Regions from separate parts of the Trichocoleus sp. FACHB-46 genome, predicted to be linked through region 1. Evidence: riboswitches for the same ligand, from Rfam matches in the RefSeq annotation. Region 1 holds a riboswitch; the other holds the start of a gene.

Evidence for each region. Region 1 has a riboswitch for cobalamin ahead of H6F72_RS09815 (sirohydrochlorin chelatase). Riboswitches for the same ligand answer to the same signal wherever they lie in the genome.
Region 2: linked by a shared signal. The riboswitch ahead of H6F72_RS11325 (CbtB-domain containing protein) and the one ahead of H6F72_RS09815 (sirohydrochlorin chelatase) in region 1 are both predicted to bind cobalamin.

Annotation. Positions count from the first base shown of each region.
Region 1 is NZ_JACJOD010000013.1:467,705-483,710, forward strand. It holds gene H6F72_RS09795 (M16 family metallopeptidase) at 1-557, shown strand, start outside; gene sipA (regulatory protein SipA) at 621-920, opposite strand; gene H6F72_RS09805 (hypothetical protein) at 959-1,573, opposite strand; gene H6F72_RS09810 (glycoside hydrolase family 10 protein) at 1,574-2,857, opposite strand; gene H6F72_RS09815 (sirohydrochlorin chelatase) at 2,919-3,980, opposite strand; cobalamin riboswitch at 4,014-4,177, opposite strand; gene H6F72_RS09820 (hypothetical protein) at 4,231-4,455, opposite strand; gene H6F72_RS09825 (peptidylprolyl isomerase) at 4,476-4,901, opposite strand; gene H6F72_RS09830 (TspO/MBR family protein) at 5,048-5,521, opposite strand; gene H6F72_RS09835 (tryptophan-rich sensory protein) at 5,650-6,126, opposite strand; gene H6F72_RS09840 (cysteine synthase A) at 6,350-7,339, opposite strand; gene H6F72_RS09845 (peroxiredoxin) at 7,490-8,125, opposite strand; gene H6F72_RS09850 (DMT family transporter) at 8,228-9,181, opposite strand; gene H6F72_RS09855 (hypothetical protein) at 9,385-9,705, shown strand; gene H6F72_RS09860 (cupin domain-containing protein) at 9,812-10,171, shown strand; gene H6F72_RS09865 (S-(hydroxymethyl)glutathione dehydrogenase/class III alcohol dehydrogenase) at 10,212-11,321, shown strand; gene H6F72_RS09870 (DUF697 domain-containing protein) at 11,326-12,864, opposite strand; gene H6F72_RS09875 (peroxiredoxin) at 13,128-13,697, shown strand; gene H6F72_RS09880 (hypothetical protein) at 13,767-14,216, shown strand; gene H6F72_RS09885 (prephenate/arogenate dehydrogenase) at 14,221-15,060, opposite strand; gene H6F72_RS09890 (pentapeptide repeat-containing protein) at 15,181-16,006, shown strand, end outside.
Region 2 is NZ_JACJOD010000014.1:218,360-234,365, forward strand. It holds gene H6F72_RS11315 (YdcF family protein) at 1-615, shown strand, start outside; gene H6F72_RS11320 (ABC transporter ATP-binding protein) at 691-2,439, shown strand; cobalamin riboswitch at 2,500-2,660, shown strand; gene H6F72_RS11325 (CbtB-domain containing protein) at 2,681-2,878, shown strand; gene H6F72_RS11330 (hypothetical protein) at 2,937-4,130, shown strand; gene rplU (50S ribosomal protein L21) at 4,267-4,611, shown strand; gene rpmA (50S ribosomal protein L27) at 4,669-4,953, shown strand; gene hemB (porphobilinogen synthase) at 5,182-6,165, shown strand; gene H6F72_RS11350 (glycoside hydrolase family 3 N-terminal domain-containing protein) at 6,206-7,846, opposite strand; gene rbfA (30S ribosome-binding factor RbfA) at 7,867-8,310, opposite strand; gene H6F72_RS11360 (DUF751 family protein) at 8,462-8,653, opposite strand; gene H6F72_RS11365 (amylo-alpha-1,6-glucosidase) at 8,878-10,998, shown strand; gene H6F72_RS11370 (hypothetical protein) at 10,999-11,697, opposite strand; gene H6F72_RS11375 (Uma2 family endonuclease) at 11,876-12,613, shown strand; gene H6F72_RS11380 (DUF1838 domain-containing protein) at 12,672-13,478, shown strand; gene H6F72_RS11385 (CHAT domain-containing protein) at 13,503-14,813, shown strand; gene H6F72_RS11390 (VOC family protein) at 15,022-16,006, opposite strand, start outside.

The sequences.
Region 1 (16,006 bases):
TGGGCTACCTCGCTCCCGCCGCCAAAAGCCAAGCCAGTACAGAAGAAGCTGCCCTCGACTACATTGCCTTGAAGCTGCTCAACACTTATTTGGGTAACGGTCTCTCCAGTCGCCTGTTTGTGGAGCTGCGAGAAAAACGCGGTTTAGCCTATGAAGTGTCTGCTTTCTACCCCACCCGCTTAGGTCAGTCCCAGTTTGTCACTTACATGGGCACCGCTCCCGACAATACGGCTACTGCCCTAGAGGGATTGCAGTACGAAGTTCAGCGCCTCTGCGGCGCTCCGCTGAGTGAAGCAGAATTGCAAACTGCTAAAAATAAATTGTTGGGGCAATACGCCCTCGGTAAGCAAACCAATTCCCAAATCGCCCAAGTTTTGGGTTGGTACGAAACCTTAGGGCTGGGTGTAGAGTTTGATGCTCAGTTCCAGAAAGCGATCGCCACAGTCACACCAGAAGCCGCGCAACAAGCCGCCTACCGTCATTTCACTCAGCCTTACGTTTCTTTAGTGGGGCCAGCCGCGTCAGTCAATGCGATCGCGGTTCCGGTGACACTTTAAAACCTAACCCCCAGCCCTTTCCCTAGAGGGAAGGGGAGCTAGATTCAAAGCGCTCCTGTTGATTTATTCAATAGTGGGAGGCAGGGTTTCTGTGTGCGATGATTCAATCACTTCGGCTTCTAGTGCTTCAGCGTTGTTAGCAGTTGCATCAGCAGATTCAAGGTACTGGCTATCGAGCAGAAACTTGCCGCCGCTAAAGTGGATGCTCCAGTAGCCGCCGGGGCGACGAGCCAAAATCGTGCCTTCTTCCCCTAACTGAATTACATTGGGGGGTCGCAACATCGGCATGGGGTCGGCTGTCTTGACATAGGGTGGCATCGTCACGACCCGAACGCGATCGCCAACAGCAAATTCTTTAGACATAACTTATTCTAGTCCTGGTGATTCCCCAATGGGTTAGGTTACTTGATTGCCGCATCTCGGAGCAACTGAGCCAAGCCCACTCCAGTCATCAGCGCCATCAGTAGCCAAACTAAGGCTAACCCAATCACCTCCCCTAGAAACAAACCTGTGATCGTGTGCAGCCAGCCACCGATCACCCAACCGCTGCCAAGCGCGATCGCCCAAGCTAAGACACTGACGCATATCCAGACTTTTGCATCCGCAAAACATTGCCGCAACACCAGCCATTGGCCCACTCCGAGTATGGCTCCCATCTTCATGCCATCTACCAGCCCGTAGAACAATCGCAACAAATCTGAGTGGGTTTGCGGCACGACCCAGCCCAAAGCCCCTAATTTGCTAGCTCCTAAAACAGTCCAGCAGAGGGTACTAGACAAGATCCACCAGCCTGCTTGAGGACACCAGCGTCGCAACACTAGCCACTGCGCTAAACCAATTACAGTACCGCCGATCGCGCCTTCCAAGCCTTGCAAAGCGGCTCTTTCGCCCACTTCTAACCAATAAAGGCTAATCAAAAATCCTAAAATATTGCCTCCTATCCATTGCAGGCAAAAGCGGTAGGCCAACCTTTGTCCAGGCTGGGCTAAAAATAGAGCGGGAGTTGAATGACCCATCTAGCGATTTGTCCTGGGGGGTTGAGCGGGCGCAACAAACAAAGTTTTGAATCCTTGCCGCCGCATCTGAGGCGATTCAGGCGCAATATAGCTCCACAAGCTCTCCCAGTAAAAAAAGGAGACACCATCAAACCCTTGCTCACGCGCAGCCTGGACTTGTTCCTGAATCTGCTGCATGTTGACGGGCTGCCCCCAAGAGCCTGTGTGAATGCCGATCGCCACTGGAATCCGTTGACGCGCGAACTGCACTGCAGGTTGCTTTAGTTCCGCTACAAAAGTAGACAACCTTTGGCGATAGACCTGTAAAACCAGTTCTTCAATCCAGCCCTGCCGCACCCAGGTTTGCCAATCTTGCAGGTAGGTTCTGTAGGAAAACCCTTGAGAGTTGGGGGATAGCGTGATTAAGCAATAGGGCCGCACCACTTTCACGGCGCGAAAAATTTGCTCCATCAAAGCGGTAATTTTATTCGCTCGCCAGCGCATCCATTCTGGGTCTAGCGGGTCATCAGGAGGCGGTTTACTCCCATGTTCTTGCTGGTAAAGCTTGACCGTAAAATCGTCGTAACCAAAATCTACTGGCAACCCAAAGTGGTCATCCAATTGAATCCCAGCGACATCGTAGCGAGTCACGACTTCTACAATCAGATCTACCATCAGGGTTTGCACCTCTGGGTGCAGAGGGTTCAGCCAAACTCGACTGATGCCAAACGGCTGCCGCAGTTTCTGCTGAGCGAATTCTAACCAGGATGGCGATCGCGACTTTGTAGCATTGGGTAAAGCTAATTGCTCCCAATCTGAGCGAATGGCTGTAGTGCCATCTTGACGGCTGGTGAGCCAATCGGGGTGCTGCTGGACTAATGCCGAGCCAGCGGGAGCCATAAAGCCGTACTCAAACCAAGGAATGATCCTGAGTCCCTGTTGATGGCCCTGCTGAACCATCTCCGCTAAAACGTCTTTGCCTAAACGCAGACTCGTTAGCATGGGGTCTTGCGATCGCCCAATGCTCCGCTTGAGCACAAAGCTGGGATAGAGTGTATGCCCCCGGTTCCACACGACAGGGTAAACCGTATTGAAGTGGAGCTGAGATAGCTGCTTGAAGGCTTGCTTGACTCCCCCAGGCCGAAACAGGACCGCACTTGCTACATTGGTCAGCCAGACTCCGCGTAGCTCGGTTAATGCTGGGGCCGCTGGTAGCTTAGGCCGCTGTGCTGGCACAACCAAAAGCACAACCACCAACATCAAAGAGAGTAAGCAGACTAGTCCAGTCTGAAACTTCTTGTCCATCCCCTTGCATTAACCAACCTTCTAGAGTCTAGCTGGCGATCGCTTTAGTGGCTCTAGGTCTTTAGGGAACTTGCCAAATTCTCTCGTGATATTGAGCGGGTTCGGCGTAGGGGTCAACGGTAGGATGATCGTGACCATGCCCGTGGCCGTGCTCATGTCCGTGAGCCTGCTCATGATTATGACCGTGATCGTGACCATGCCCATGATCATGCCCGTGGCCATGACTGCCACCATTAGCAACAGCCGCTAAGCGAAACTTACACATCTCGCAGTTCATCTGCACTTGGCCCAGTTGGGTTTCAATTTCTCGCTCCCGCAAAATGGAGAAGAGTTGCGGATGCAAGCCCATTTCTGGCAAGCAGGTCATGGAGATGTCGGGGTGCAGGTCTTGTTGCTGCGTGGTGATGTCAAAGATTTTCTTCATCAGCAACCCAGTAAACAAGAAGTAAGGCAGGACGATAATCCGCTTTGGTTCATACAGGCGGGCGCGACGGAAGCCTTCTTCTAAGCGGGGATGGGTGATGCCAATAAAGCAGGTTTCGACGGTGCTATAGCCGCTGCCTTCCCAGAGAATCCGAGCCATTTTGTAAACATCACCGTTGGCATCTGGGTCGCTGGCTCCACGCCCCACAAACAGCAGGACGGTATCTTTGCGCTCGATGCCTTGGGGGTTCCATTGAGGTTGGTCGAGTTCGGCTAGGCGCGATCGCCACAACTCCAAAATGCCAGGAGTGATGCCAAAGTGCCGCCCGTAGTGAAACTTGACCTGGGGATGCCGCTGCCGAGCGCGATCGAGTTCGTTGGTGACATCAAATTTGTTATGTCGTGCGGCAAAGAGCAAAATTGGCAAAACGGAAAATTCGGTGTAGCCCTGTTCGACGCACTGATCAACGCCTTCTTGAATGGAGGGAGCGGTGAGTTCGAGGAAGCAAGGAACTGCGGGGCGGGAGGTATCTAGAGCTTGGTACGCTGCGGCAAATTCGAGAAAGCTCCGCCGTCCATCTTCATCCCGACTGCCATGCCCAATCAGCAGTAAAGGTCGCTGCATGGGCAGAGGCGGTAGTTGTGCCGCTGGAGCAGCAGCATCGATTGTATTCAACAGGGTTGAATTGGTAGTTAACATGAGTCAAATCCTCTTTCCCGTGCGACGCAGGAAGTGAGTGAAGTGGTAACAGATAGGCGTTCTGGCTGAGGAGAGCTGACACTCTACTAAATCCGAATTTTCAGCTCCATTGACAGCTGCGGCACAGCACCGGACTCGCACCGGATTTTCCCTATCTGGCTACTGTTCACGTGTGCTTCGTTATCTTATCCCATCTGTTCTTGGGACTGTATGCGGGGGAGGGGGTTGAGGGCGATCGCTCGATGATCTTTTAGTTGGGTGTGCAAGCACATTTACTAGAACCAAACCCTTGGGGGCGCTTGCCCCCAAACCCCCGCTGAAGGACGGCTGCGTCCTCCAGACCTCCTCCAGAAGTTGGTTTTAGGGTACGGTTTTGACTATTGGAATGGCAATTAGATAGGGGGCTTAGGTATTCGCGAATTGCTTGGAACTTGGGCGATCGCTCCTTGGATAAGCCATGAGGCGATCGCGACACTACTTCTACCTAAGATTTACCTAGGATTCGATCTTGACGGAGAAGATTTTGTCGTCTTTCCGAATTGCATTCACGACATCTATATCTTCCGTTTTGCCAAACACGGTGTGCTTGCCGTCAAGGTGGGGCTGAGGTGAGTGGCAAATAAAGAATTGGCTGCCGCCTGTATCTTTACCAGCGTGAGCCATCGACAGGCTACCCGCCAAGTGCTTGTTGGGGTTGCCAGCCGTTTCGCATTTAATTTTGTAGCCCGGACCTCCAGTGCCTGTGCCTTGAGGACAGCCACCCTGAATCATAAAGTCAGAAATCACGCGGTGAAAGGTCAGACCGTCGTAAAACCCTTTATTCGCAAGATCGGTAAAGTTCTGCACCGTGTTAGGCGCATCCTGGTCAAATAGCTCCAGGTTAATCGTGCCTTTGGCGGTTTCCATTATGGCGCGAGTCATGGTCTCTCCTTATTAAGCCGAGATGGCTGATTGCGTCTACCAGCCAATTCATCTCATCCAGCTTAGAACAAAAGTCGCGATCGCTACATTTCGACCCAACCGCAATGGCTCAAACTGCCCTTTGACTGGCTTATCTAAGCACAAGTTTAAGCAGATTCTGGATTCAGCTTTGCCAACTCCCAAGTCGCATAGGTACCAATCGGGCTCCAGATTAAATAGGGAATGAGGAGGGCAGCGGCAGTAGCCGAAACGGGTGCAACCACCGCTGCCAGAATCCAACCTAGAACTGCTCCAGTACCGCCAATGAACGTACCAATGGTGAGGTTACGCAGCCACAACGTCAGAGGCTGGTAGACAATTGTCACAATTTCTAATAGCAGATAGAAACCCATGAGAAACCAGGTTTTTGAGCTGCCAGGGTCTCGTTCCCAAATGTTGTAGGCAGACCATGCGCCACAGACAAAAACCACCGCCCAAATCACTGGAATGGCAGGTTCAAAAGTGAGCCAGCTTGGACGACGTAAGCGCCGAAACCATTTCACATCACGGGGCCGAATCACACTACCACCGATCGCCACTAAAAAGGTTACGGCTGCAATTACCATCCAAGACTTGATCATGCTTTTTGCTTCCTCTGGGCCACACACTTCACTTAGCTCAAATCAGATCTGACGGTTCTGAGCAAAGAGTAAGTTATGAAGCGATTGTGTCAGGGCATTAGGTCAACCGTAATCGACCAGCGGAAAGATTAGTGTGCTGCCTCAGGGTTGAGCCGCATCATTTCCAATGTGGCATAGGTGCCAATCGGACTCCAAATTAAGTACGGCAAGAGCAAAAGCACTGCCAAACCCGAAATTGACAAGATGGAGCTAGCGAGGAAAACTCCTAAAACCACACCAATACCGCCTAACACCACCCCGACTTTAATATTTCGCAGCCTGAGAGTAAGCGGAATGTAAGCAACAGTAATTACTTCTAGTAGTAGGTACAGCGCCATTAGGAGCCACATTTGCAAGCTACCTGGATTCTTTTCCCATACCAAATAGGCAGAAGCAGCCCCACAACTAAACACAAAAGTCCAAATCACCGGAATTAGAGGCTCAAAGAAGAGCCACAAAGGACGCTGTAGCTCTACTGCCCAGACAGTATCGCGGGGTCTGATCCAAGCTGCCCCTAAAGCCACCAAAAAGGTGATGCCACCAATAATCATCCAAGATTCCACCATGTCTTTGCCTCCTATCCTGACCCGCTCCACTGACTTAATCCGTCAGCTTATGTTTATGGTCGCAAGTCCAAGCGGAAGCTTACTCAGTCGTGGGTGGGAACCTGATGGCACATGCCACCCACAAATATCCCTGGCGAATATACCCCTAGCCAATATGGCTGTTGCCATAGCTTGAGAGCGGGTGGCGCATCGAAGTGCTAGAAGGAAGCTGGCGGGAGATAGTTTAGGCAGTGGCGATCGCTTCTGGAGATAATCCTTTTTGAGCGAGCCAATCCAGATTGAACAACCGTGATTGATACCGGGAGCCGCTATCACACAAAATAGTCACAATGGTATGTCCGGGCCCCATTTGTTTTGCCAGTGCCACTGACGCAGCGACGTTAATCCCACTGGAGCCGCCCAAAAATAAGCCTTCTTCTCGCAGCAGGCGATACACAACCTCTACACACTCTTGGTCATGAATGCGAATGGCATCATCCGCAGGTGCCCCTTCCATATTGGCTGTAACGCGGCTGTTGCCAATACCCTCGGTAATGGAACTTCCTTCTATGTGAATTTCTCCCGTTTTCACATAGCTGTAGAGACCGCTACCCATTGGGTCAGCCAATACTGCTCTGATGTTAGGGTTCTTTTCCTTGAGAAACATTGCCACCCCAGCGTAGGTTCCACCTGTGCCAGTCGAGGTAATCCAAGCATCAACTTTGCCCTCAGTTTGCGCCCAGATTTCTGGCCCAGTCGTGTGGTAATGAGCCAACCGATTGGCTAAGTTATCGAACTGGTTTGCCCAGATCGCATTCTCCATCTCTTCTGCAATGCGGCCAGAAAGCCTGACGTAGTTGTTGGGGTCTTTGTAAGGTACGGCAGGAACAGGACGCACTTCAGCGCCTAAAGTTCGTAGTGTGTCAATTTTTTCTTGGGATTGGGTGTCAGGGATGATGATCAGGCACTTGTAGCCCTTAGCGTTGCAGATATGCGCCAAACCAATGCCTGTATTGCCTGCGGTGCCTTCTACTACGGTGCCACCAGGCTTGAGCAACCCTTTGCGTTCGGCATCTTCAATCATGTATAGCGCAGCCCGGTCTTTCACAGAGCCACCTGGGTTAAGGAACTCGGCCTTGCCTAAAATTTCGCACCCCGTTTCTTCGCTAAAGCTGTGCAACCGAATTAAGGGTGTGTTGCCGACGCTGCCGACAAATCCGTTTTTAATATCCATGCTCAATTTACCTATTGCTTCCCTTTAAAAATTTTGACTCATAGACGTGGCAGGATTGCGGTTTTAGGGGGCGATCGCCTCAGCCAAAATTCCCCAAAAAATAAGGTGGGCATTGCCCACCCTACAGAAATTAATTTGACCGCGAGCCGCTTATTTGTCGGGTTGGGGGGTCATGCGGAGGTAAGGTCTGATTTCGGTCACACCTTTGGGGAACTTCTGCTTCGCTTCTTCGGTGGGGATAGAAGGTACGACTACAACATCATCGCCATCTTTCCAGTTCACAGGAGTGGCAACGCTGTAGTTGTCGGTCAGCTGCAGAGAGTCGATGACCCGCAAGATTTCTTGGAAGTTACGACCAGTGCTGGGGGGATAGGTGATCGTCAAACGCAGTTTTCTTTGAGGATCGATCACGAATACGGTGCGAACCGTCAACTTGGCATTGGCATTGGGGTGAATCATGCCGTACAGATCAGACACCTTCTTGTCGTCGTCTGCCAAGATTGGGTAGTTAACCGTAGTGTTCTGAATTTCGTTGATGTCACCGATCCAGCCTTTGTGGGACTCAGCATCATCAACACTTAGCGCGATCACTTTAGCATTGCGCTTGTCGAATTCAGGCTTGAGCTTAGCAACTTCGCCAAGTTCGGTGGTGCAAACTGGCGTGTAGTCAGCAGGGTGAGAGAAGAAAACAACCCAGCTATCGCCAGCCCAGTCATAGAAGTTGATTTCGCCTTCGCTGGATTGCTGCGTAAAGTTGGGAACTACGTCACCAAGTTGGAGAACCATAACCGAGATTTCCTGTGGTCTAAGTATGCGAGTCAGAAGCAAATATTCTAACTTGTGATCATGACACAAAACTCCGGTTTTCCGGTCGGAGTTTAGATCTTTTTATGATTTTACTGCAGATGGGTCTCTCTTTGGTCTTTGGCCTAAGGCGATCGCAAAAGACCCCGACACCACAAAAATCGCCCCCACAATCCCTAAAATAGTTAGTTGCTCCGGGGCAATTAGGGTCGGCCAGAAGACAGGCAATCCTAACATAGTGCCAATGGTCACTACTGGAGTCAGCGAGAGAACCGCACTAACTCTAGAGGCTTCCCAATGATCCAGCGCTTCCGCAAAGGCACCATAAGCAATCAAAGTATTTAACGCGCAAAAGAGCAAGGCAATCCAATGAAATGTATCCAAACTGAGAAGTTTTTGCGGGGCAGCAGTTGGAGTAAACAGAAGCGTCGCCCCACCATAAATCGCCATCATGATTGTGGCTGACGGCAAGGTTTGGAGCAGTTGCTTTTGAGCTAAGGCATAAACCGCCCAAGCGATCGCAGCCAAAACCAACAAACCACTCCCACCCAAGTATTGAGCCGAGCTAGTCACGAGTGCTTGCAGTTGCTCATGAAAAAACAAGGAAAATCCCAGCGTCAGCAGAGCTAAACCTGTCCACTGGCGCAAGCTGTAACGCTCCTTAAACACCCACAAAGCCCCTAAACCCATCGAAACGGGAGCCAACTGAATCAGCACTTGGGCATTAGCGGGTGAAGTTTGAGCCAGCCCTTGTAGAAACAGCAAATAGTTGATCGCCAGAAATACAGTCGCGATCGCCAACAGCTTCCATAATCCGGGCGATCGCAGCTTTTCTAGAGTGGGTAATTGTTTGCGGCTTGCCAAATATAGCGCCAGCAGCCCAAAGGAAATCAGGAACCGAAACCAAGTGACGGTGTATACATCCAACACCTGCAACGTCACCATTAGCGCCACTGGCAGCACTCCCCAAAGCAATACGGTCAGCAGGGACAAAGCTAAGCCCAATCGCCAACGCCCCGAACTATGGTGCAATGGCATAAACCCCCAGATAAAAAGCCGATAAAAACAGATGCATCCAACGGCACAGGCTTTCTAGTTTAGCGATTGCTAATTTTGGAATTAAGACAACCCCATCAACCGACACGGCCAGAAGGGGAGATGTCTCAAAAACTTTTACAAACCACTTGCATTTCCTGCGATCGATTGGTAATTAAAACTAATCGGTGGCAGCAGTACTTCTTATGTTTGACACCCTCTTGATTAGCCTATTGCAACTGCTGTATTTCCTGATTCAGGTTATTCAGCCAATTCTGATTCCTGTTTGCTTTATTACGGCTTGGGGTCTAGTTATTTTAGTGAGTTGGAACACTTGGTCAGCGGTGCGGGATGGTGTAACGAGTGCCAAGCGCATGCACCAAATCCCTTGTGCCAACTGTGAGTTTTTCACCGGAGACTATCACCTCAAATGCACTGTGCATCCCGCCACAGCCCTCTCTGAAGATGCGATCTACTGCCCTGACTACGAACCTACCTCCCAGCCCCTACCCGTTTCTCACTACTAAGGATTGCTTCTAAAGGTTCTGAGCGCGATCGCTCCTCATTGTCTGAGCGTTCGATCATAGCTCTAGTGCTCTACAATCGTTGCCAGCGATCGCGTGAGACTTAGGAATGTTAGTACGAAAACTCTACGACTGCGAAGAATTTGTGGCAGGCGACAGTACCTTGCTGCGAGAACTCTTCCATCCCGACAAGCAAGCGATAGATTTGCGCTACAGTCTAGCCCACGCGATCGTTCCGGTTGGGGAAACCTCCACGCCTCATTCTCTCACTACCTCTGAGGTCTACTACATTCTCAGCGGTCGAGGAGAGATGCACATTGGAGACGAAACCCAAATGGTGGAACCGGGGGACGCCGTTTATATTCCACCCGACGCTAAGCAGTTTATTCGCAATACTGGCAGCGAACCGCTTGTGTTTATCTGTATTGTCGATCCCGCATGGCGAAAAGAAGACGAAACCGTCTATTAAGCCAGAGTATGTCTGAGAGAGTGATGTTAGGAGCCGTGTCATGGACGTAAAAGCCGCAGTTGCCTTTGAAGCTGGGAAGCCGTTGACTATTGAAACGGTGCAGCTAGAAAACCCCCAAGCAGGGGAAGTGCTAGTCGAAATCAAAGCGACAGGAATTTGTCACACTGATGCCTTTACGCTTTCTGGTGCTGACCCAGAAGGCTTGTTTCCGGCCATTTTGGGGCACGAAGGTGCTGGTGTGGTGGTGGAAGTTGGCCCAGGAGTCACTTCGGTAAAACCTGGCGATCATGTGATTCCGCTCTACACTCCCGAATGCCGCAATTGCGAGTATTGCCTCAGCTTCAAAACTAACCTGTGCCAAGCCATTCGAGGCACGCAAGGCCGAGGTTTGATGCCCAATGGCACCAGTCGTTTCTCGATCGCTGGCAAAATGATCCATCACTACATGGGCACCTCCACCTTTGCCAACTACACGGTGCTGCCTGAAATTGCTGTGGCCAAAATTCGTGAAGATGCTCCCTTTGACAAAGTTTGCTATATCGGCTGTGGTGTCACCACCGGGATTGGCGCTGTTCTCTATACCGCCAAAGTTGAGCCTGGTGCGAATGTAGTTGTGTTCGGCTTGGGCGGTATTGGCCTCAATGTAATCCAGGGTGCCCGGATGGTGGGAGCCAACATGATTGTGGGTGTAGACCTCAACCCCCAGAAACGTGTCTTAGCCGAAAAATTAGGCATGACCCATTTCGTCAACCCTAAAGAAGTGGAGGGCGATCTGGTAGCTCACTTGGTGGAACTAACTAAAGGTGGCGCTGATTACAGCTTTGAGTGTATTGGCAACGTCAACGTCATGCGTCAAGCCCTAGAGTGTTGCCATAAAGGTTGGGGTGTCAGCATCATCATTGGGGTGGCGGGAGCAGGCCAAGAAATCAGCACTCGTCCATTTCAATTAGTGACTGGCCGCGTCTGGAAAGGCTCTGCGTTTGGGGGAGCGAGAGGCCGTACCGATGTGCCCAAGATTGTGGATTGGTACATGGACGGCAAAATCAACATTGATGATCTGATCACTAATGTGGTGCCAGTCGAGCAAATCAATGAAGCCTTCGACCTGATGCACAAAGGTGAGGCAATTCGGACTGTCGTGACGTTTTAGCGATTTAAACTTGCTCTTCTGAAGAATTGGCCTTGGCTTGCGCTCGTTTGGTAGACAGATCCAGCTTGGCCCGCAATTCATCTTTAATGCGACCCAAAATTGATTCTTCGTCCAGAGAAGCCAAAATCCGGGTCACGACTGCTTTTGGTCCTTCTGGTCCCCAGGTGGCTCCGTTGGCGAGGTAGGCTTTGGTGATGTGACCAATCCCATAAGTAGAAACGCCTGCTACACCCGCCTGAGTAATGGCAACAGAAAGATAGGGGGCGATCGCCAGTCCTCCGGTGGCTGGAACCGAAGCACCCAACAGCCCTTTCAGAGAACTCAATCCAAACGTCACCAGAAGCTCACTGGCACTGATTCCACCCATTGTCAGCGCAATTTTTTGCAACAAATTAATGGCGTTTTTTTGAGTCATAGAGATGCCGTAAAGCTTCGATAGCGTCAGAATCAACGCTACATCAATGGCCGCACTTCCCAACACATCGATGACCGTGATGGGGTTGAGGGCGATCGCCACCGCTTTGGTCATGACTCCATTCCAAATAATTTGGTTGGCACTGCGATCGCGAATTTCCATCTTCCGCTGCACCAGTTGCTCATTGACATCATCGGCATAGAGCATAGTGTTGAGGGCCACCAGAGATTTGCCTTCTCGGTGCAGAATCTCCAAAATTTTGAGCTTTAACTCTCCAACTTCCGGAATGCCTCGGCTTAATTGGGCAGTCATTTTGCCATCTGGGTGACGTACAGCCTTAGCAATTAGGGGAGAAGCCGCTGCCATCACAATCTCTTCTGGAGAGAGCAATTCTTTAACTCGCTCATCCCGAATTTTTTGATAGATTGCCGTGCGATCGGCATCAGGATATTGGTCAATCTTGTTAAATACCAACAGAATCGGTTTGCTGGCTTCCCGCAATTCTGACAGCGCTTCGTACTCTACTTTGGTCATGTCACCCGCGACTAAAAACAGAATCAAATCTGCCTGTTTTGCCACTTGACGCGCCAAAGCTTCGCGCTTTTCACCATCCACTTCATCAATGCCGGGAGTATCAATCAGCTCAATCCGCGAGTCACCCACTCCTGGCAACGCTACCCGAATAATGTCGCGATCGCTTCCCGCCACCGCCTCTCTTCGCAGGCTCCAGTCCGCGCTCTGAATCACCTGCGTCACCCCATGAATAGGGCCAACCTCAAAGAGGTCTTGACCGAGCAGTGCATTCAGTAAAGAAGACTTACCCCGCCCCACCATGCCAAACACAGCAATATGCACCACAGAACGGTCTAGCTTATCCAGCATGCGCTCTAGACCTTGAATTTCTGGCTCCAGTCCAGCGCGTTCTTGCGGTGTTAAATCTAGATGACCCACAATCTCGCGTAGGGCATCTTGGGCTTGCTTGTAATTGAGTTCTGCCTGAATGTCTTCAAAGCTAAAGATGGCATTTTCCAGTTCTGCGTCCAAGTTGGTCTGCTGCCAATCCCCACTGGTTTGGTCAGCGGCAACTAAATTGGCATCAGGATCAAATTGAGGCCGAGAACTATCCAAAGTGAACCTCCAGGGAAATCAGCGCTTTCTTTAAAGACAATAAACGCCTCATTTCATCGTAGCCAGTTCTGTTAAGTGTCGAGCAGGGCGAACAGATGCTTATCCGCTTCGATCAATCAGGATGTTGGCATCTTAAAGAGCAATCTGGTAACGAGCGGGCGATCGCGAACTTTTTGTGAAGATCCTGGGACTACCGCTAAACAGAGGCTAAGATACCTGAGAAATATGTAAACTTGTGTTAAGTACAGCCCTACATCTTGACCATGATCTCTCGTCGTACGTTGCTCGGTGCTCTCTTCGCTTACGTTCTCGCCATATTGGCGGTCTTTAATCTAGTACCAGCAGCCCATGCGCTCGGTGGCAAGTTGCCAGAACTCAACCGACCCGCGCCAGAATTTACCTTGCCGACCAATACGGGAGATGGAGCAATTTCGCTCGTCGACTATCGAGGTAAGTGGGTAGTTGTCTACTTCTATCCCAAGGACTTTACCTCTGGTTGCACCTTGGAAGCTCGTCGCTTCCAGCAGGATCTACCAAAGTACTCAGCCAAAAATACCGAAATTTTGGGGGTGAGCGCTGATTCCGTCGATTCTCACGCAGAGTTCTGTGACTCAGAAGGCTTAAAGTTTCCGCTCTTGGCGGATGCAGATGGCAGTGTGAGCAAAGCTTACGGCTCTTGGTTAGGCTTCCTCTCGGCACGGCATACCTTCATCATCGATCCTGAAGGAGTTTTGCGGGAGCGTTTCACAGGCGTTAACCCTGTTGTCCACAGCAGCGAAGTGCTCGCTCGCCTGAATGAACTGCAAGCCACGACGGTTTCATCCGTAACCTAAATCAGGCAGGGAGGTTAGCAGAGTGCCCTACCATAGAAAGCAGTCTTGTTTTATGCAGGAAGCTGCTCCATGAGCTTGGAATCTCACCCTGCCTCCGCTTCTTCACCAAAATCCTGGGACTTTGCTGAGCCGCCAGAGTTTGCTGAGCCACCGCTACCGCAAACTATTGATCTGCTACCCCCCCTAGAACTAGCTCCTGCCCCACCCAGCTTAGAGATTGCCGCTGACTCACCCGCAGCGATCGCATCAGACCCCATTAACGCTGAACCAACGGCTCGTCCGTGGAGCTTACCAAGTGCAACAGAGCTACAACCTGCTCGTCTGCGGGTAGGACTATTTTTTGTCGGCTCTGGTGCCACATCCTTGGCGTTGCTTTGGCTCTACATTAAGTGGGTTTGCCCAGAGTTTGGCCCTGCTGAACAAATGACCTACTATTGGCAGCCTTACATCTGGTTTGTGGGCTTAGGAGTGGCAGGGCTATTTATGCTGGGTCGAGAGGTGATGCGAGGGAAGCCTTAACTTCTCACTTCACAAAGCGCGATCGCCCTTGCTGAGTTTGCTTTAGTTGGTCTACCAAACCATCCCAGTTTTCTTGCTCCACAGCCGCCACAATTTGATCGAGTTGGTCCCGGTAAGCAGCAAGCGATCGCAACAGAGCAGAGCGATTATAGCGTGCCATCATCAAACCCAGCTCTGGATTTCCTCCCCCAACGCGGCTTGTATCCTTGAAGCCAGAGCTGGCTAAAGCTTCGGCAAGTTCTAGGGTGGTAGGGTCTGTCTCACTCATGCAAGCTGCGATTAAGCTAGAGCTAACCATCACAGGTAAATGAGAGATCCAAGCCACAGCCCGATCATGATCCTCAGGCCGACAGTGGTAGAGGTGAGCACCCAGCGATCGCACTAGCAGTTCCAGCGTTTCAATCGCCACGGGTGGGGTGCTGGCTGTCGGCGTTAGGACGTAGGGTTTTCCAGCAAACAAGTCAGATTGGGCTGCCTCAATGCCATTCTCTGCGGTCCCTGCCATGGGATGCCCACCAACAAAGTTGGACCAGCGTGGAGTGATGCTATCCACCACGGAGGTTTTGACCGAGCCAACATCCGTTAGAATCGTGGTCGCAGCCAGGTGTGGGATCAGCTGGATGACGGTTGCTTCGATCGCAGAGAGAGGGGTACAAATAAAAACCACATCGGCAGCAGCCAAGAGCGTTAAGTTGACACTGGCATCATCGACGGCTCCCCTGGCGATGGCTCGCTGGCAAGTGTGCTCTTGACGACTCACCCCCAAAACCTGGTACCCACGCGATCGCAAGTCTAGCCCCAACGAGCCCCCGATCAAGCCCAGTCCAACAATCCCAATATTCATCTGCTATCCTGCCAATATTCAGTGCTTACTGACTCAACCAGCTACTTAGGCTCACGTAGCTCAACCATGACTAGATGCCGCCTATCTCCATCATTTTTGGATCTCTAAAAGGAAATCTTGATGAACGCAGAGGAACTCCTAAAAAAATACGGAGCGGGGACTAGAGAATTTATAGCGGCTGACTTACGTGAGGCTAATCTCAGTGGCGTCAACCTGAGCAAAGCGAACTTGAGTCAAGCGAACTTGAGTGTATCAAATCTCAGTGGCGCGAATTTGAGTGAAGCCAACCTGAGCCGAACCAAACTGAATGTGGCTAGGCTCAGTGGCGCGAATTTGACCAAGGCTGACTTGAGCGGCGCTAACCTCAATGTCGCCAATTTAATTCGGGCTGACTTAAGCGGGGCCAACTTAACGCAAGCAGCGCTGGTGCGGGCAGAGTTGGTGTTAGCAGACCTGAGTGGTGTGAACTTAAGTCGAGCAAACCTGAGTGAGGCGAATCTACGCGAAGCTAAATTGCGTCAGGCCACATTGCTCCGGGCCAACCTCAGCTCAGCTGATTTAAGAAGTGCTTCTCTCACAGGGGCTACTTTAGAGCAAGCGAACTTACAAGGTGCGGATCTGAGTAAGGCAGACCTGAGTGGTGCCAATTTAAGTGGAGCGGAGCTGCGGCAGGCTAACCTGAATCAGGCCAATCTCAGCGGTGCTGACCTCAGCGGTGCGAATCTACGCTGGGCCGATCTCAGCGGCGCTAAATTGCATGGAGCCGACTTGAGCGGGGCGAAGCTCAGTGGCGCTGATCTGAGCCGAGCAGATCTGAGCAACACCAATTTGATGAATACCAGCTTGGTCTACGCAGACCTGAGTCAAGTGAACTTAATTCGGGCTGATTGGATCGGCGCGGACTTAACGGGTGCGACTCTAACCGGAGCCAGAGTGCATGCAGTAT
Region 2 (16,006 bases), on a different contig from region 1:
CCTCCAGAAGGACAAACAGCAGCAGCGATCGTGGTGTTGGGATGGGGAACCACGCAGGCGAATCTACCCTATCGGCGGCAGATTCAGCTGACGGATACGGGCGATCGCATTATTTACGCTGCCCAACTGTATCAAGACCAACTACGGCTAGGGAATAGGCCTTTGGTGATCGTCAGTGCAGGCCCTAGGGGCGATTTGCAAGGCAAGCCTGAGGAAATCGTGGAAGCGAGGGACATTGAAACCTTACTGATCAATATGGGAGTGGCTAGAGACGACATTGTGGTGGAACCGACTGGCGTGGATGTGCGTACTAGCGCTGTCGCCGTAGGACGAATTTTGATGGAGCGGCGGTTGGGCGATCGCGTGATCTTAGTTTCTTCTGCCACGAATACTAGGCGAGCCGCTTTAACCTTTGCCAGGGTAGGCATTCGAGTTATTCCTCGACCCACGAATTTTTATACCTTTGAGTCGGGTGGCAGTCTCAAGCGCAGATTACGGATTGCCGACTTTGTCCCCAGCGCTGACACTCTGGTAGTCACGACTCGCGTGATTGAGGAATATTTGCTCTCGGTGTACTACTTCTTACGCGGCTGGCTCGCACCTTTGGGCATTTAGCTTGGCTCGCAGGGGAGTTGCCTGCTGCTGAGGTAATTCGTTTAGGATGATCAAAAGGTTGCTGGATTTTTGCTCATGGCTCGCTCTCAGCTACGGAAACTTGCGGCTTACTTACAACCCCACTGGAAAACTACTGTTTTAGGTGTTTTATCGCTGCTGATCGTCAATTTAGTTGGGGTCTATATCCCGCTGGTCATCCGCGACGCTGTTGACGACCTTCAAGTCACCTTCAGCTTCGACCAAGTTTTGTACTATGTAGGGCTGATTTTGGCCCTAGCGTCGGTCATGTGGGGAATTCGCATGGCCTCTCGGATTTTGCTCTTTGGCACCGGGAGGCAGGTCGAATTTGACTTGAAGCAGAAGATCTTCAATCACTTGCTAACCCTAGAGCCGTTTTACTTCTCACTCAACACTGCTGGGGATCTCATTAGCCGCGCGACAAGTGATGTAGACAATATTCGGCGGTTGGTGGGGTTTGCTGTGCTCAGTTTGGCAAATACCGTCTTTGCCTATACTTTGACCTTGCCCGTCATGCTGACGATTGACTGGAAGCTGAGCTTACTGGCGATCGCACCTTACCCATTCATGTTGATGTTGGTGCGTTTGTTTAGCGATCGCCTCCGCAATGAGCAGCTAGAGGTGCAAGAAGAACTGTCTAAAATGAGCGATCTGATTCAAGAGGACATGAGCGGCATCGCCTTGATCAAGATCTACGCTCAAGAGGAAAATGAGCGGCGAGCCTTCCGACAACTGAATCAGCAACTGCTCAAAGCCAATCTGAAGCTAGCTAGAACCCGCAATACCTTATTTCCTTTGTTGATCGGCATCGCCAGCCTCAGCATTTTGGTGCTGTTGTGGCAGGGGGCCAGAGCGATCGCCACGGGAGCGCTGAGTGTCGGTGACTTTATCGCCTTGCTCCTATATGTCGAACGCCTGATCTTCCCCACGGCACTGCTCGGCTTCACGATTACAGCCTATCAACGGGGTGAAGTCAGTATCGATCGCGTCGAGTCAATTTTGACGGTGGAACCGAAGATCAAAAACGAGCCCGATGTGGTGCCGTTAACTCTAGCAGAGGTCAAAGGTCGCCTCAGCGCCCGTGATCTCAGCTTTACCTATCCTGGCGCCGTCATACCAGCGCTGCAAAATGTCAGCTTCACAATCGAACCGGGAGAAACCGTCGCGATCGTAGGGCCAATTGGGTCAGGTAAGTCCACCTTGGCAAATGCGATCCCCCGACTGCTGGATATTGTGTCAGAGCAACTGTTTGTCGATGACTACGACATTACTCAGTTGCGCTTGCAGGATTTGCGATCTGCGATCGCGTATGTGCCCCAAGACAGCTTCCTCTTCAGCACCACAGTCAAGAACAATATCCGCTATGGCGACCCTCTAGCAGAACAGCCAGAGGTAGAGTACGCGTCCAAACAAGCTCAAATTCACCAAGAAATTCTCAATTTCCCGCACCAGTACGAAACAGTGGTAGGTGAACGAGGGATTACGTTGTCTGGTGGGCAACGCCAACGCAGCGCCCTAGGCAGAGCTTTATTGGTTGATGCGCCCATTTTGATTTTGGATGATGCCCTCTCTAGCGTAGATAACCAAACCGCCACCCAAATTCTGAAAAATTTGTCGGAAGGTACACAACGTAAAACGGTGCTGTTTATCTCTCACCAACTGGCCGCCGCCGCTACCGCCGATCGCATTTTTGTCATGGATCACGGTCACATTGTCCAAATGGGCACCCATGATCAACTGCTCAAGCAGCCTGGACTATACCAAACTCTATGGAGCCAGCATGCCTTAGAAGAAATGCTACGCTAGGAACCAAAATCTGGGGTCGCAGTTTTGTGGCAAAAACGTTTATGTCAATAAACAGTGATATGATTGCCCTACTCATGCGGTTCTAGTGAGGAACAGTCACTAGAGGTAACGGGGAAAGTTCGGTGCAAATCCGACGCTGTCCCGCAACTGTGAAGGAATTTTTTGCTCAGCTAAGTAAAAATTTCCTAGCCAGGATGCCCGCCGGTGGGAAGTTCTATAGCTCTAAAGTGCGAGGTACACCATGAGAACTGCATCCCTAACTTCTGGCTCACTTCAGCAACAGGCCGTCCGTTGGACACTTTCGGTGCCTGTGCAAGCCACCTTATTTACTTCCTTGTGTGCGTTGACGCTCTGGACGGTTTACTTCTCAAGCTATCCTGCCGCCCACAACCAAATGCACTCGCTACGCCACCATACCTTGAGTGTTAGCTGCCACTAGAATTTCGCGCTTCGTCAGAATTCTTATCTCTCAGCATCCTCAAAGGTTCTAAGTCATAATGGCAAAAATTAAACTTGTTTCGCTCCTCAGCTTATTAGGGCTGCTAGGAGCTTTAGGCTATGGTGCGGTTGGGCGATCGCAACTCCTACAGCCATCGGTGAAGCTGGCAACTGAACCATCTACCACTCAGTTACTACCCTTTGAGGCCGATGCCGCGCAGCCCCAAAATCCAGTGCAAATGACGCTACAAGCGCTGGATGCAACCGGGAAGCCACTGCAAAATGCCAACATTCATGTCAAACTGCTAACCCCGCCTACGAATCCTTGGTTGCCCACCGACTTTCCCATCGTTGAGGGCACCAAGCTACTGGATTTGGCGGCGATCGCCGCTAACGGTCAACTGCAATTTCAGCAAATGCTCCCGATTCGCGGTGACTACCAACTCCAAGTCGAAGTTATACCAACCGTTGCTAATGCCTTTGCACCTTTCCAGCAAACCTTAACTTTGTCCGTCGCCGAAAATTCAATTAAATATCGCAACTTCGCCATCCTAGCCGTGATTTTGGTGGCAGTAGGTTTCGGCGGCGGTTGGGTGATTGGTGGCAAGCAAGAGTTGCAACCTGGAGAAATTGCCCCTCAGCGAGTTCGGCTGTTGCTGAGCGGAGCCATTGTGGTCGCGATCGCTGCTCTGCTAGTCGTCAATATTAGTGCTGAACTGTCTCACTCCCATGAGCACTCTCACGAACATGAGCATAGAGATAAGGCGATCGCCGCTTTGCCGTCTAGTGCGAACACGCAAGGCTTGGAGGTGAAGCTGTTAGGGCATCACCATGCCATGGTAGGCGAACCTGCTGAGTTGGCTGTACAGGCGATCGATGTGAAAACGGGTCAACCAGCAACTGATGTGGTGTTTGACATCAAAGCCAAATCTTTAGAAGCAGGCTGGGTTGCATTTACTCACCAAGCAACACCCAATAACCAAGGTGAATTTGCTTGGCAACAACAGTTTTTTGATGGCGCACCCCATCAAGTGGAAGTTGAAGTCACACCCAAACCCGGTGCGGCTCGTCAGTTTTCATCCTTCAAAGTGGCTCAAGAGATTGAAGTTGAGGGCGTAGAGCCACCGTTGCGATCGCGCCTCCTTTCCCTTGGCTACTTTATCAGCATTTTGCTGGTCGGCTTAGGACTGGGCTTATGGATACAACAACGGCGACAACCACGATCGCTCCTTGACAGCAAGGCGTTAAATTAGACATAATGGCAAATTGTCTGTCTATTCCTGCTCGGACCAGGTGAAGGCATCACAAAAAGCTGGCATGCTGATTGTGCAAAGCATTTCATAAAGAGCATTAGCCAGCTACCTGTACGGCAACTGTTAGGAGAATTTCATGGCTTACGCAATTATTGAGACGGGTGGTAAGCAACTGCGGGTAGAACCCGGTCGCTTTTATGATGTAGAGCGGATTGCGGGTGATGTCGATGCCGCTGTCACCATTGACAAAGTGCTATTTGTGCAAAACGACGGTGAAATTTCTGTTGGTCAGCCTTTAGTAGCAGGGGCAGCAGTTCAAGGTACCATCCTGCGCCAACTGCGAGGCCGTAAAATCATCGTGTACAAGATGCAGCCTAAGAAAAAAACCCGTAAGAAGCAGGGTCACCGTCAAGAATTAACCCGCTTGATGATCAACTCCATCAACCTGAATGGCACCGAGTTGGGTGCGGGCGAAGGCTAAGATCAAGTCAGGCAGCGTTGTCAACTTGCAAAACTTGTAGAGATCTCTGAGGGAACAATGGCTCATAAGAAAGGTACAGGTAGTACTCGTAACGGTCGCGACTCAAATGCTCAGCGCCTCGGCGTCAAGCGCTTCGGCGGTCAAGTGGTTCGTGCTGGCAACATCCTAGTGCGTCAACGTGGCACCAAGTTCCACCCTGGTAGCAACGTCGGTCGTGGCAGCGATGACACTCTCTTCGCTCTCGTTGATGGTGTTGTCACCTTCGAAAGAAAAGGTAAGAGCGGCAAGAAAGTCAGCGTTTATCCCGCTGCTGCTGAAGCTCCTGTTGCAGTTACTGCATAAGCTAAGGCGATCGCGATTTGCTAAATCGATTGTGGGGGCACAGCATGCTGTGCCCCTATTTTGTTTGCTTAAAATCCGGAGTTTTACAGAACGTTACTGAGTTGTGAGTGGGCAAGCAACAAGCCTTAAACTAGTAGACTGTTGAGAAATTTGAGAGTTAGCTAACCTTTCGTTACGAGGTTGCTAAGCCAGGTAGGTTTTTCTAAATTTTTACCTTTAGTAGACGCTATGTTTCCGACCCATCGCCCTCGCCGCTTGCGTGCCAATCCTCAGCTTCGTCGGATGGTACGTGAAACTATTGTCACCACCAGCGATTTGATCTACCCGCTGTTTGCCGTTCCGGGAGAGGCGATCGCTCAGGAAGTTCGCTCCATGCCAGGCGTTTACCAACTCTCCATCGACAAAATTGTGGAGGAAGCCAAGGAAGTCTATGACTTGGGCATTCCCGCAATTATTCTGTTTGGCATTCCCGCCGACAAAGACACCGACGCAACAGGGGCTTGGCATGAGTGTGGCATGGTCCAGAAAGCGGCGACTGCGGTCAAAGAAGCAGTCCCTGACCTGATCGTCATTGTTGACACCTGCCTGTGCGAGTACACCTCTCATGGTCACTGCGGCTACTTGCAAGTGGGGGATTTGAGTGGACGGGTGCTGAATGACCCTACTTTAGAGCTGCTGAAGAAAACAGCAGTTTCCCAAGCAAAAGCAGGTGCTGACATCATCGCGCCTTCTGGAATGATGGATGGCTTTGTGCAAGCGATTCGTCAGGGCTTGGATGAAGCAGGTTTCCAAGATCTGCCGATTCTTTCCTACGCCGCCAAGTACGCCTCTGCCTACTACGGCCCTTTCCGGGATGCGGCTGATTCTGCGCCTCAGTTTGGCGATCGTCGTACCTACCAGATGGACCCTGGCAATGCCCGTGAAGCCCTTAAGGAAATTGAGCTGGACATTGCCGAAGGCGCGGACATGCTGATGGTCAAGCCTGCGCTGGCCTACATGGACATCATCTGGCGCGTTAAAGAGGCAACCAACTTGCCTGTCGCAGCTTATAACGTATCCGGTGAATACTCGATGGTGAAAGCCGCAGCCCTCAACGGCTGGATCGACGAAGAAAAAGTCGTGATGGAAACCATGACCAGCTTCAAGCGTGCGGGTGCTGACCTGATCCTCACCTACCACGCTAAAGATATTGCCCGTTGGTTGGGTGCTTAACCGCTCCCCCGTCCCCTCTCCTTGTAGGAGAGGGGTGCCCTCAGACTTGCGGGTTGAATAAAGCGTCTAGAGCGATCGCTTGGGCGGCAGGCATTTGGCCGTAGGTAAAGACATAGGGTACATCAGCAGGAAGGTGGGGAATAAATTTCTCCAATGCATAAGGACTACCGTAGATCACCAATGCTTGGAGTTGATTCGTTTCCAGCAAAAATTTAAACCAATCTTGCGCTGTCTGAGTCAGCCCAGCACTGCCCCGGAACGGGTTGCCACGAATAAATAGTTGCAGCAGGGTTGGTTGGGGAGTTGTGAGTTGAGACTCAAAGGCGATCGCTGGAGTATGACTATCTACCAATTGCAAGTGATAACCCTTGTTCTGGGGTAGGGCGATCGCCGGGGTATATCGTCCTAAAAACTCACCAGCAGCTAAGGCATCGTCCACCACCACGACATTACGTAAAGTTTGGCCCTCGCTCGGTTGACTCAGACGCGACTCTTTAGGCAGGTGCATCTGCATGGAGTCCTGGAGGATGCCATTGACGGTGGCGATCGCCTCTGGCGTCGAGAGTTGCTCTAACTGAATTGGCGGTGGCGGTAAATTTTCCCAAGCGTGGGTGATGTCAGCACTTTCGGGCATCGGGGAGCAAACTTTGAACTTGGCCCGCCAAATCCGTTCTACCGACGCTTGAATGCGTTCTGGCGTAATCCGACCTGTTTCTACGGCTTCACATACCGCTTTGATGGCACCTTCGGGGTCAAGCGGCATCAACAAAATGTCTGCGCCTGCTTCCACGGCCAACACTGGCGCTTCATTCACGCCATAGCGGTTAGCGATCGCGCCCATGACTAAGGCATCGGTGACAATCAAGCCCTCGAAGCCTAAGTTTTGCCGCAGTTCTTGAGTCAGAATCCGGTGAGAAAGGGTCGCCGGAAACTGGGCATCCCACGCAGGGATTTGCAGGTGAGCACTCATTACCGCATCGACACCTGCCGCGATCGCACTCTTGAAAGGAGGCAGTTCAATCTCAGCAAAACGTTTTTCAGAATGCGTAAGAACGGGCAAATCCAGGTGCGAATCTGTAGCAGTGTCGCCATGGCCTGGAAAATGTTTAGCAGCCGTTAGAACTGGATGCTGTTGAGCACCTTGAATAAACGCCGTTGCCAGCTTCGATACCGTTTCTGGCGTTTCCCCAAATGCCCGGACGTTGATCACTGGGTTGTGGGAATTGTTGTTGACATCCACAGTTGGAGCCAACACCCAGTTAAGGCCGATCGCTAGCGCTTCTTGAGCCGTGTAAGCTCCCATCGCCTCGGCATAGTGCAAAGCTTGGGCTAAATTAGTTTGGGCGATCGCGTTGAGGGCCATCGGGGGCGGAAACCAAGTGGCACCGGAAAAGCGCTGCCCTACCCCTTCCTCAATATCAGCGGCAATTAGGAGGGGAATTTGCGCCCACTCTTGGAGTTGTTGCGATCGCAGGGCAATTTCGGCGGCACTCCCACCTAACAAAATCACGCCACCTACACCCAGATCTTGCACCCAGTGCTGCAATGTGGCAGCAGGAGGCTCCCAAACGGGATACTGAATTTGATGGTCAAACAAATACCCTGAGGCTCGGACAACAACCATCTGAGCCACTTGCTCAGCCAGGGATAAGCTCTCCCAGTTGGGCAATGGAGAAGTCACGCTAGATCCGACCAAAGGTTTTAATCCTCATCCTCATCTTCAGCTCCAACCAAATCTTGCTCCCAGTCGTCTGCGTCTTGGTCAATTTCTGCGGCTGCATCGTCAGGCTTGCGGTCTTGACTCAACTGGTTAATCAGAGAGAGAACACGGGTGCCGCGCTCAATAGAGCGATCTTCGACAAAAATCACTTCTGGGGTGCGTCGCAGCCGAACCCGCTGTCCTAGTTCGCTACGAACATAGCCTGTCGCTGACTTCAGCCCCGCCATTGTCTCCTCTCTCGCTTCATCGCTGCCATAAATGCTGACGAAGACTTTGGCATGCTGCAAATCGCCCGATACGTCTACGTCGGTGACGCTGACCATACCCGTACCCACTCGGTCATCTTTAATGCCAGAGAGGAGCATTTGGCTGACTTCTCGTTTAATTAATTCTGAAACGCGAGAGACGCGACGACTAGTAGCCATAACAAACCTGCTCTTTAACTCGAAAGCGAGACGTACATTTTACTGCGTCCGTACTCGAAACATGAGCCTCGTGTCAGGGCAGATGTTCGGTACAGACTTCTAATTTAGGCAGGGGTTGAGCAGTCAACCTCTCTCCAGAGAAATGAAGTGCTTATGCAGGGCTTAGTCCTAGCATGGCCCGGAGCGTCAGACTGAGAAAGACCAAGCCTGCGACGAAGATGCCTGTCAAGGCGATCGCGGTGGTGGGCTTCTTAAAAAGAGGGATTAAAGGTCTGACAGCATTTAGGAAGACTCCCAAACCAATACTGATGAAGTAGGTGGGGTAGCGAGATACGTTAACCAAAAAGTCTCTCATGGCTTTGATCTAGTAGCGGGTTTCAAAGTTGAAGCTTGCCCAGGTGCTAAGTCCGACTTTTATTTTAATGCCATAAGTAGTTTCTCTAGGGCTGAAGTGACAAGCTGCAAGATTTCTCTACAACGTCTAGAACGTTTAGGTTAGGGTTTTACCATCAGACCGCAGACAATTCAGCAGGAAGGCCATACACTAAGTATAAAAACTTAAGCAGCATGGATGATTTAGATACACGGGAATGGCTACTAACGAATGGATTAGGTAGCTTTGCCAGTGGAACCGTTTGTGATGCTCATACTCGCACCTATCATGGTTGGCTATTTGCCGCCCTCGATCCGCCTAGCCAACGCACGCTCCTCCTTTCTCACATTGAAGCAAGTTTGGAGATTGCGGGACAGGTCTTTGCCTTAGGCACGCATTATTGGTTAAACGATGCCATTGCTCCTCAGGGCTTTAGACTTTTGCGATCTTTTACGGTGGACCCTGTTCCAACTTGGGTTTGGGGAGACTTTCCTGGGCAACTCACCCGCCGATTGATCTTGCCCTATGGCTGGGTAAGCGATCGCGACTCCACGTCATCTCTTGCCCAGAATAATACGTCATCTTGCTTTAGACACCAAACTTTGATCCAATACAGCTATGCAGGCAGTGAGGTAGCAACACTAAGATTGCGGCCTTTGATTGGCGATCGCGATTTTCACCATCAACAACGAGCTGAACCGGAGGTCCGTTTTTCCCAAATTGTGGGGCCACAACAACTGCTGTTGCAAGCGATTCGGCCTGGTATGGTAGGCACACCGTGGCATCTACGCTGGACGCAAGGCAACTATGAACCCGATGGCCTCTGGTACTGGAACTACCACTACCCAGCAGAAACTCAACGCGGACTAGCCGACTACGAAGACCTCTACAGCCCTGGGTATTTGACTGCGGTTCTGCAACCCGGTGATCAGTTAACTCTAGAGGCTAGCGTCGGTTGGCCAGAATCAGAGCTGCCTTTGCTCAATCACTCCTTGTTCACAGTAGCCATTCAAGCCGAGCAACAGCGATTGGCCCACGACTTTGCTGCGGTTCTACCTGCGTCTGCTCGAGCTCTAACCTGCACTCCCCCAGAAAAACCGCCTGAGTTAAAACCTAGCGATGCGAGTCATTTATGGCATCAATTACTCCGGGCAGGCGACCAATTTTTGGTGTATCGCGCTTCGATTACAGGCCCAACTGTGATTGCTGGATATCCCTGGTTTAACGATTGGGGACGGGACACGCTGATTGCCCTACCAGGGTTAGCCTTGGCAACGCAACGTTTTGACTTAGCCAAAGGCTTATTGCAAACTTTTGGGCACTATTGCCACTTGGGTCTGATTCCGAACGCCTTTCCCGACGTGGGTGTGCAGCCTTCCTACAACAGCATTGATGCTGCTTTGTGGTGGATTGAAATTCTTGGTCTTTATCTGGAAGCAACCGCAGACTGGGAATTCTTGGCGCAACAATACCCAGTGGTGCAAAAAATCTACAAAGCTTTTATTGCAGGTACACTCTACAACATCCGGGTGGATGCCGCGGATGGCCTCGTCACCTGGGATGCTCCCGGCGTGGCCCTCACCTGGATGGATGCGGTAGTTGAGGGTAAGCCGATTACGCCTCGGCGGGGCAAGCCGATAGAAATCAATGCTTTGTGGTACTCAGCTCTGCGCTGGGCGAGCCAGTGGGCTGAACGCTTAGATAAAGAGGCTGTTACTAATCCTGAGACGTTGGTTAACCAAGCTCGACGCTACCGCCAACATGCCGATCAGGTCCAAGCGTCGCTGCAGCAGTTTTGGAATCGCGAGCAGCAATACTTTTACGACACCATTGAACCGGACGATCGCCCAGACCCCAAAATCCGTCCCAATGCAGTTCTGGCGTTGTCTCTGCACCACTGCGGCTTTCCAGCAGAACAAGCGCGTCAGGTGTTGCAAGTGGCTCGCGATCGCCTACTCACTCCCTATGGCTTACGCAGCCTCGACCCTGCTGATCCTGACTACGTGGGGTACTATCTGGGTCAACCAGGAGGTGTGGCACCCCAACCGATTCGTGATTGTGCTTACCATCAAGGCACCGTTTGGAGCTGGTTAATTGGTCCTTTTGTGCGAGCTTGGGAACGCTTCTTCGACACCCAGGACAGCGAACCCTTACCTTTTGACTGGCAACCATTGCTTGATCACCTGCAACAACAAGCTTGCCTCGGTTCGATTTCCGAAATTTTTGATGGCGATGCCCCTCACAATCCCCAAGGGGCGATCGCCCAAGCTTGGTCAGTCGCAGAAGTGATCCGCCACTGGCCAGGTCGAGAATAGCTACGCTGTTTTAGCGATCGCTGCTGGAACTTGGGACTTCAGGTAGGCCAGAAATTGGCTCAATTCGTTGTTAGTCAGCTTTGAGCGAGTCTCCTTACCTGCAAACTGCTGCTTGAGATAGTTACGGCCCTGAAGCTCAGTCCAGCCCAAACGCTTCATCTCGTGAGTAGTTTCCTGCATCAACCGCTCGCGACCCACCGGACCCTCTGCGATCGGCGTAGGCTCCCCGCTCCAACCGTTCTCCAAAGCAAACTTAGCGGCTCTGCCATCGCCTTTTCCCTGCATGTAGCGGATAAAGGATTCTTTGCCTTGCCGCCCCTTTTGCTCATCGAGGTAAGCACACAGGCCAAACTGCTCGGCTGCATCTTTGAAGGCGTTACGAAAAGCGCGCACAGGTGGTGTCCCAATGATTTTGGCTTTACCGCGATCGTTCATCTCTGGAAAGGTTTTGTCGTCGCCAATGCCAGTGCGCGTGACCCCACAGATAGTAAGTTCGCAGCGAATCACGGTATAGTCGCCTGTCGTAATCGGGTCGCTATATTGGCTACTCCATTCCCCAGGGCAGACCGCATTGAGCCGTTGCGTAATAATTTGGTGCGGCACAAAAAACCAACGTCCGCCTCCGGGCAAGTCTCGCTCTTTGTGCTCTTCTGGCAGAAACCACGCTTGCAGTTGCGGCAGAATTTCTTCGAGTTTCATAGGTTTGGGGTGCAATAACTAGATGCCTGAAGTCAGGCGGGAACTTGAATCAAAATCTCTACCTTCTATTGTCTCCAATAGAACGGGCGATCGCCTAGGGGAAATCACGACTCGGTGAAGATGAGCCGGAACCCATCAGAAACTTGGCTAAACTAAGCTTAGAGTTGCCACCGCTGCCATGACTTATGCGCCTAACTTGGGCACGCCAGAAGATGCACTAGAGGATGTTATATTTCCCCCCAGTGACTTGCTGAGTGATGAGCCACCCTTGGAAAGCTATTTGCATTTGCAACAACTCCTGCTGCTGTTAAAGTGCCTGGATTGGTGCTGGCACCAGGGAGGACTAACAGCCCGCGACGATTATTTTGCGGCAGGCAATCTCACCATTTATTACAGCCCTCGCCAGCGCAAGTCCGAGCAATTCCGGGGGCCAGATTTCTTTGTCGTGCTTGGCACAGAGCGGAAGCCTCGGAAAAGTTGGGTAGTTTGGGAAGAAGACGGCAAATATCCCAACATCATCGTGGAGCTGCTATCGCCCTCTACTGCTGATACCGACCGAGGGTTGAAAAAGCAAATTTATCAAGATATTTTTCGGACCCCAGACTATTTCTGGTTCGACCCGGAACGCCTGGAATTTGCTGGTTTTCACCTGGTAGATGGCCGCTATGAACCTCTAGAACCTAATTCTCAAGGTTTGCTCTGGAGTCAGCAATTACAGCTATTTTTGGGCATTCATAAAGCTCAGTTGCGCTTCTTTACGGCTGAAGGCCAGCTAGTACCCACGCCAGAAGAATCGGCGGAGGCGGAACGACAGCGAGCTGGACATGCGTGGCAGCGGGCTGAACAAGAACAGCAAAGAGCCGATCGCTTGGCCGAGAAATTACGAGAATTAGGCGTAGATCCTTCAGAGATTTAGCAGAGCGATCGACCAAGCATGAGCTAACTTGAGACTAAAGCATTCCAGGAGAAAATTCATGGTTGCTGAAGTTCAAGAGTTTGATGCTAAGGCCTTTGTCAAAGTACGGGCCTCTCTGGATGCAAGGGAACAAAGCTGGTTAACTTGGGCAGGATCAATTTATGCCTTTATTCCCGGAGAGAAACGGCAACGCCTATTCAAAATGGTGGGTATGAGCGTCAGCCGCTGTATACCAGCAGAGCAGGAGGGAGTCTGGGACTTTGTCTCACGAGAACTGACTTATTACCTCGACCCTCACACCAACGAGATTTTGCATCAATGGCACAATCCTTGGACGGGTGAAACATTGCCTGTAATGCATGTCGCTAACAACCCGGTGCAAGGTTACTTTCAAGGTCAGTTTCCAGCCCAAGTGGATGGTGAAATTGCCACCTTCGTATTTGATTTGTTCCCAACTTATCCCAACCCTCTAGCGGGAGACGATCGGTTTCGGGACTACAGCCCTCAAGCTATCTATCAAGCGGCGGAACTGTTCAAACTTACGGTGCCTTTGGCAGAGCTGCTCAATCCTGAACTCAATTCGGTTTCTCAATTGCACCTCGGCTGGGATCGCATTGGGCCTTGGCTACCCTGGATGAAGATGGGCGATCGCCCTGGTCAGCTCATTTACAGTGCTTACGGTAGCAAGGTAGGTGGCTTGGCTGAGTTGCCACCACAGCTACAGTCAGAGATCAACACTAGAGTTCCCGCTTACCAATCAGCTCCTCAATCTCCTCAAGATGAGTCAGATGTAACTTCTTGGATCTACTTCAAACAGCACTTTGCCGACTATTTAGCAGGAGTCACCTTTCCGATTTCAGAATGAGAAACTGCACCCGGTTTAATCATCATGAAACAAGTGATTCGCCGCATTGGTTTATGGTTGGTACTCTCCCTCTTCTTCGCCTCTGTTGTCCATGCCGCTCCACTAGATACTGCGCTTGACCAAGGAAGGGTAACAGAGGCAGTCCCTCTAATTGAACAAACTTGGGAAAAGCAATACGAAGATTACTTTCGCGTCAATTTTCCAGACCCAACTATTACGGCGGCAGATGTAGCCAAAACCCTGAGTCAACTAGCAACGCAAACAGGCCAAAAGCCAGCTCTGATCTATGTTGTGCCCAGAGCCAAACAACTAGAACTGGTGCTCATTAGCCCTGGTCAACCCCCAGTGCAAAAACGCGTTGCAGCGGCTCCTGCTTCGGTGTTGTTGCCTAAGGTCAAGCAGTTTAGCCTAGCGATCACCGACCCCCGCCTCAAGCCTAGCAATCAGTACTTGCCAGCCGCACAGCAACTCTATGAATGGATGCTCTCGCCGTTAGAAGCAGAGTTGGCTGCTCAAAAAATCGACACGCTGATCTTTTGCTTAGGGGTAGGGCTGCGCACATTACCCTTGTCAGCGCTACATGATGGGCAGCAGTTTCTAGCCGAGAAGTACAGTCTGTCTCGGATTCCTGCTTTTACTTTGACGGATACTCTCTACAGCGATATCCGTAGGGCACCTGTTTTAGCGATGGGCGCTTCTAGCTTTAAGGAGCATATCCCTTTGCCAAGCGTTCCCGTAGAGTTATTCTTGGTGGCTCGCAATACTAAATCTCGGCGATTTTTTCTCAATCAAGACTTCACTTTGGCGAATTTGCAGCGCCAACGCACCAGTCAAGCTTTCAAAATTATTCACTTGGCGACTCACGCTGACTTTCAACCAGGATCTCCTCGCCATTCCTATATCCAGTTGTGGGATGACAAGTTGCAGCTGAACGAAATGCAGCAGTTGCGTTGGCAAAATCCATCAGTGGAGTTGTTGGTGCTGAGCGCTTGCAAAACGGCAATTGGCGATCGCAATGCGGAGTTGGGGTTTGCGGGGTTGGCAGTGCAGGCGGGGGTAAAGTCGGCGATCGCAAGTTTGTGGTATGTCAGCGATAGGGGGACTTTAAGCTTGATGAGTGAGTTTTATCGCCAACTACAAACGGCTCCAATTAAGGCGGAGGCTTTGCGACAGGTGCAAATTTCGCTATTGCGGAAGCAGGTGCGGATTGAAAACGGGCAGTTGCGGAGTTCTAGGGGACCGTTTTCGCTGCCTCCAGAACTGGCAGGGCAGAATGAGGATCTCTCGCATCCTTACTATTGGGCGGCGTTTACGGTGGTGGGGAGTCCTTGGTAGGTTGGGGGTGTTTGGGGTATAGCGAAGTCTGTTGAATTCGAGCCTATGGGGGCACTCGCCCCCAAACCCCCACTGAGGGACGGTTGCGTCCCCCAGGCCCCCTCCAAACGAAGCTGATGGTTGGGTGTTTCGAGTTTGGGGCCGTTACTTTTTAGCGTCTGATTCCTCACCCTTCACTCTTCCTTTTTCATCCTTCCTACTTCATCCCTCATCCTTCCCCACCCACTAATGTCCAAAAGTAACCATCAGGAGCAGTAAAGGAGAAGCTGGGTTCACCAAATTCGTTGGGGATGATGGCTGTGATTTGTTGAGCGGAACTGGATTGGATGCGATCGCACATTGCTTGAAGTCCTTGGACGCGGTAGGTGTAGAGGGACATGCCGAGGCTTCCGGGTTGGGCGTGGGTGTAGCGATCGCTCAGTGGGATGGATTCGGGGAAGCGGATGATATAGAGTCTACCGGAGCGGGCGGCTTGCAGGTCTGTGGCGGAGGAGCGGGGTTCGTCGAAGGCGGTGACGAGGAAGTGTTCTCCGGGTGCTAGGTCAAAGATTTGGCGTCCGGCAGGTGAGCTTTCGTAGCTGGTTTCGACATCGTCGCGGACTCGCACTAAGCCGAGCACGTCTTCGTAAAATTTGAGGCTGGTTTTGCTGTCGTCTTGAATCACCAGTCCCATGTGAGTAAACTGGCTGGTTTGGAAGCGGGCATGTTCGTGGATGGTGCCGTAGTGGGGCAGGCTGTAGCCGAATCGCTGAAACAAGACTTGGCGGGCTAGAGGTTGCAGCAGCAGCATTTCGCGCACGCCGATCGCATCGCTAGTGAAAGGCTGACTTTTGCGATCTTTGTTATAAATGACTTCCCAGTGCGGCTGGATGTAGCGGATGGGCCATCCTGCAATAGCCGCTTCTTCGGCATGGTTCCACAGAGTGAGGGCATCAGCGGTCATGGTTGTGGCCCAGCGATTGCCTTTCACCTTCATAGAATCTAAACCCAAGCCTTCATTGGTGGGATGATCCCAGTGCATTAAACGAATCAGGCCATGATCGGCGTTTTGGTGGTGCAATCGCAGCGATCGCACCGCTGAATTCACGCCGTACAATTGCTGAGCGGTTTCTGCCGTTAACTCGCCAATTTGCCCAATTTGATAGCCAAATTGCTCCCAGTACTGAATCGGGGCTAGTGGGTCCACTACACCG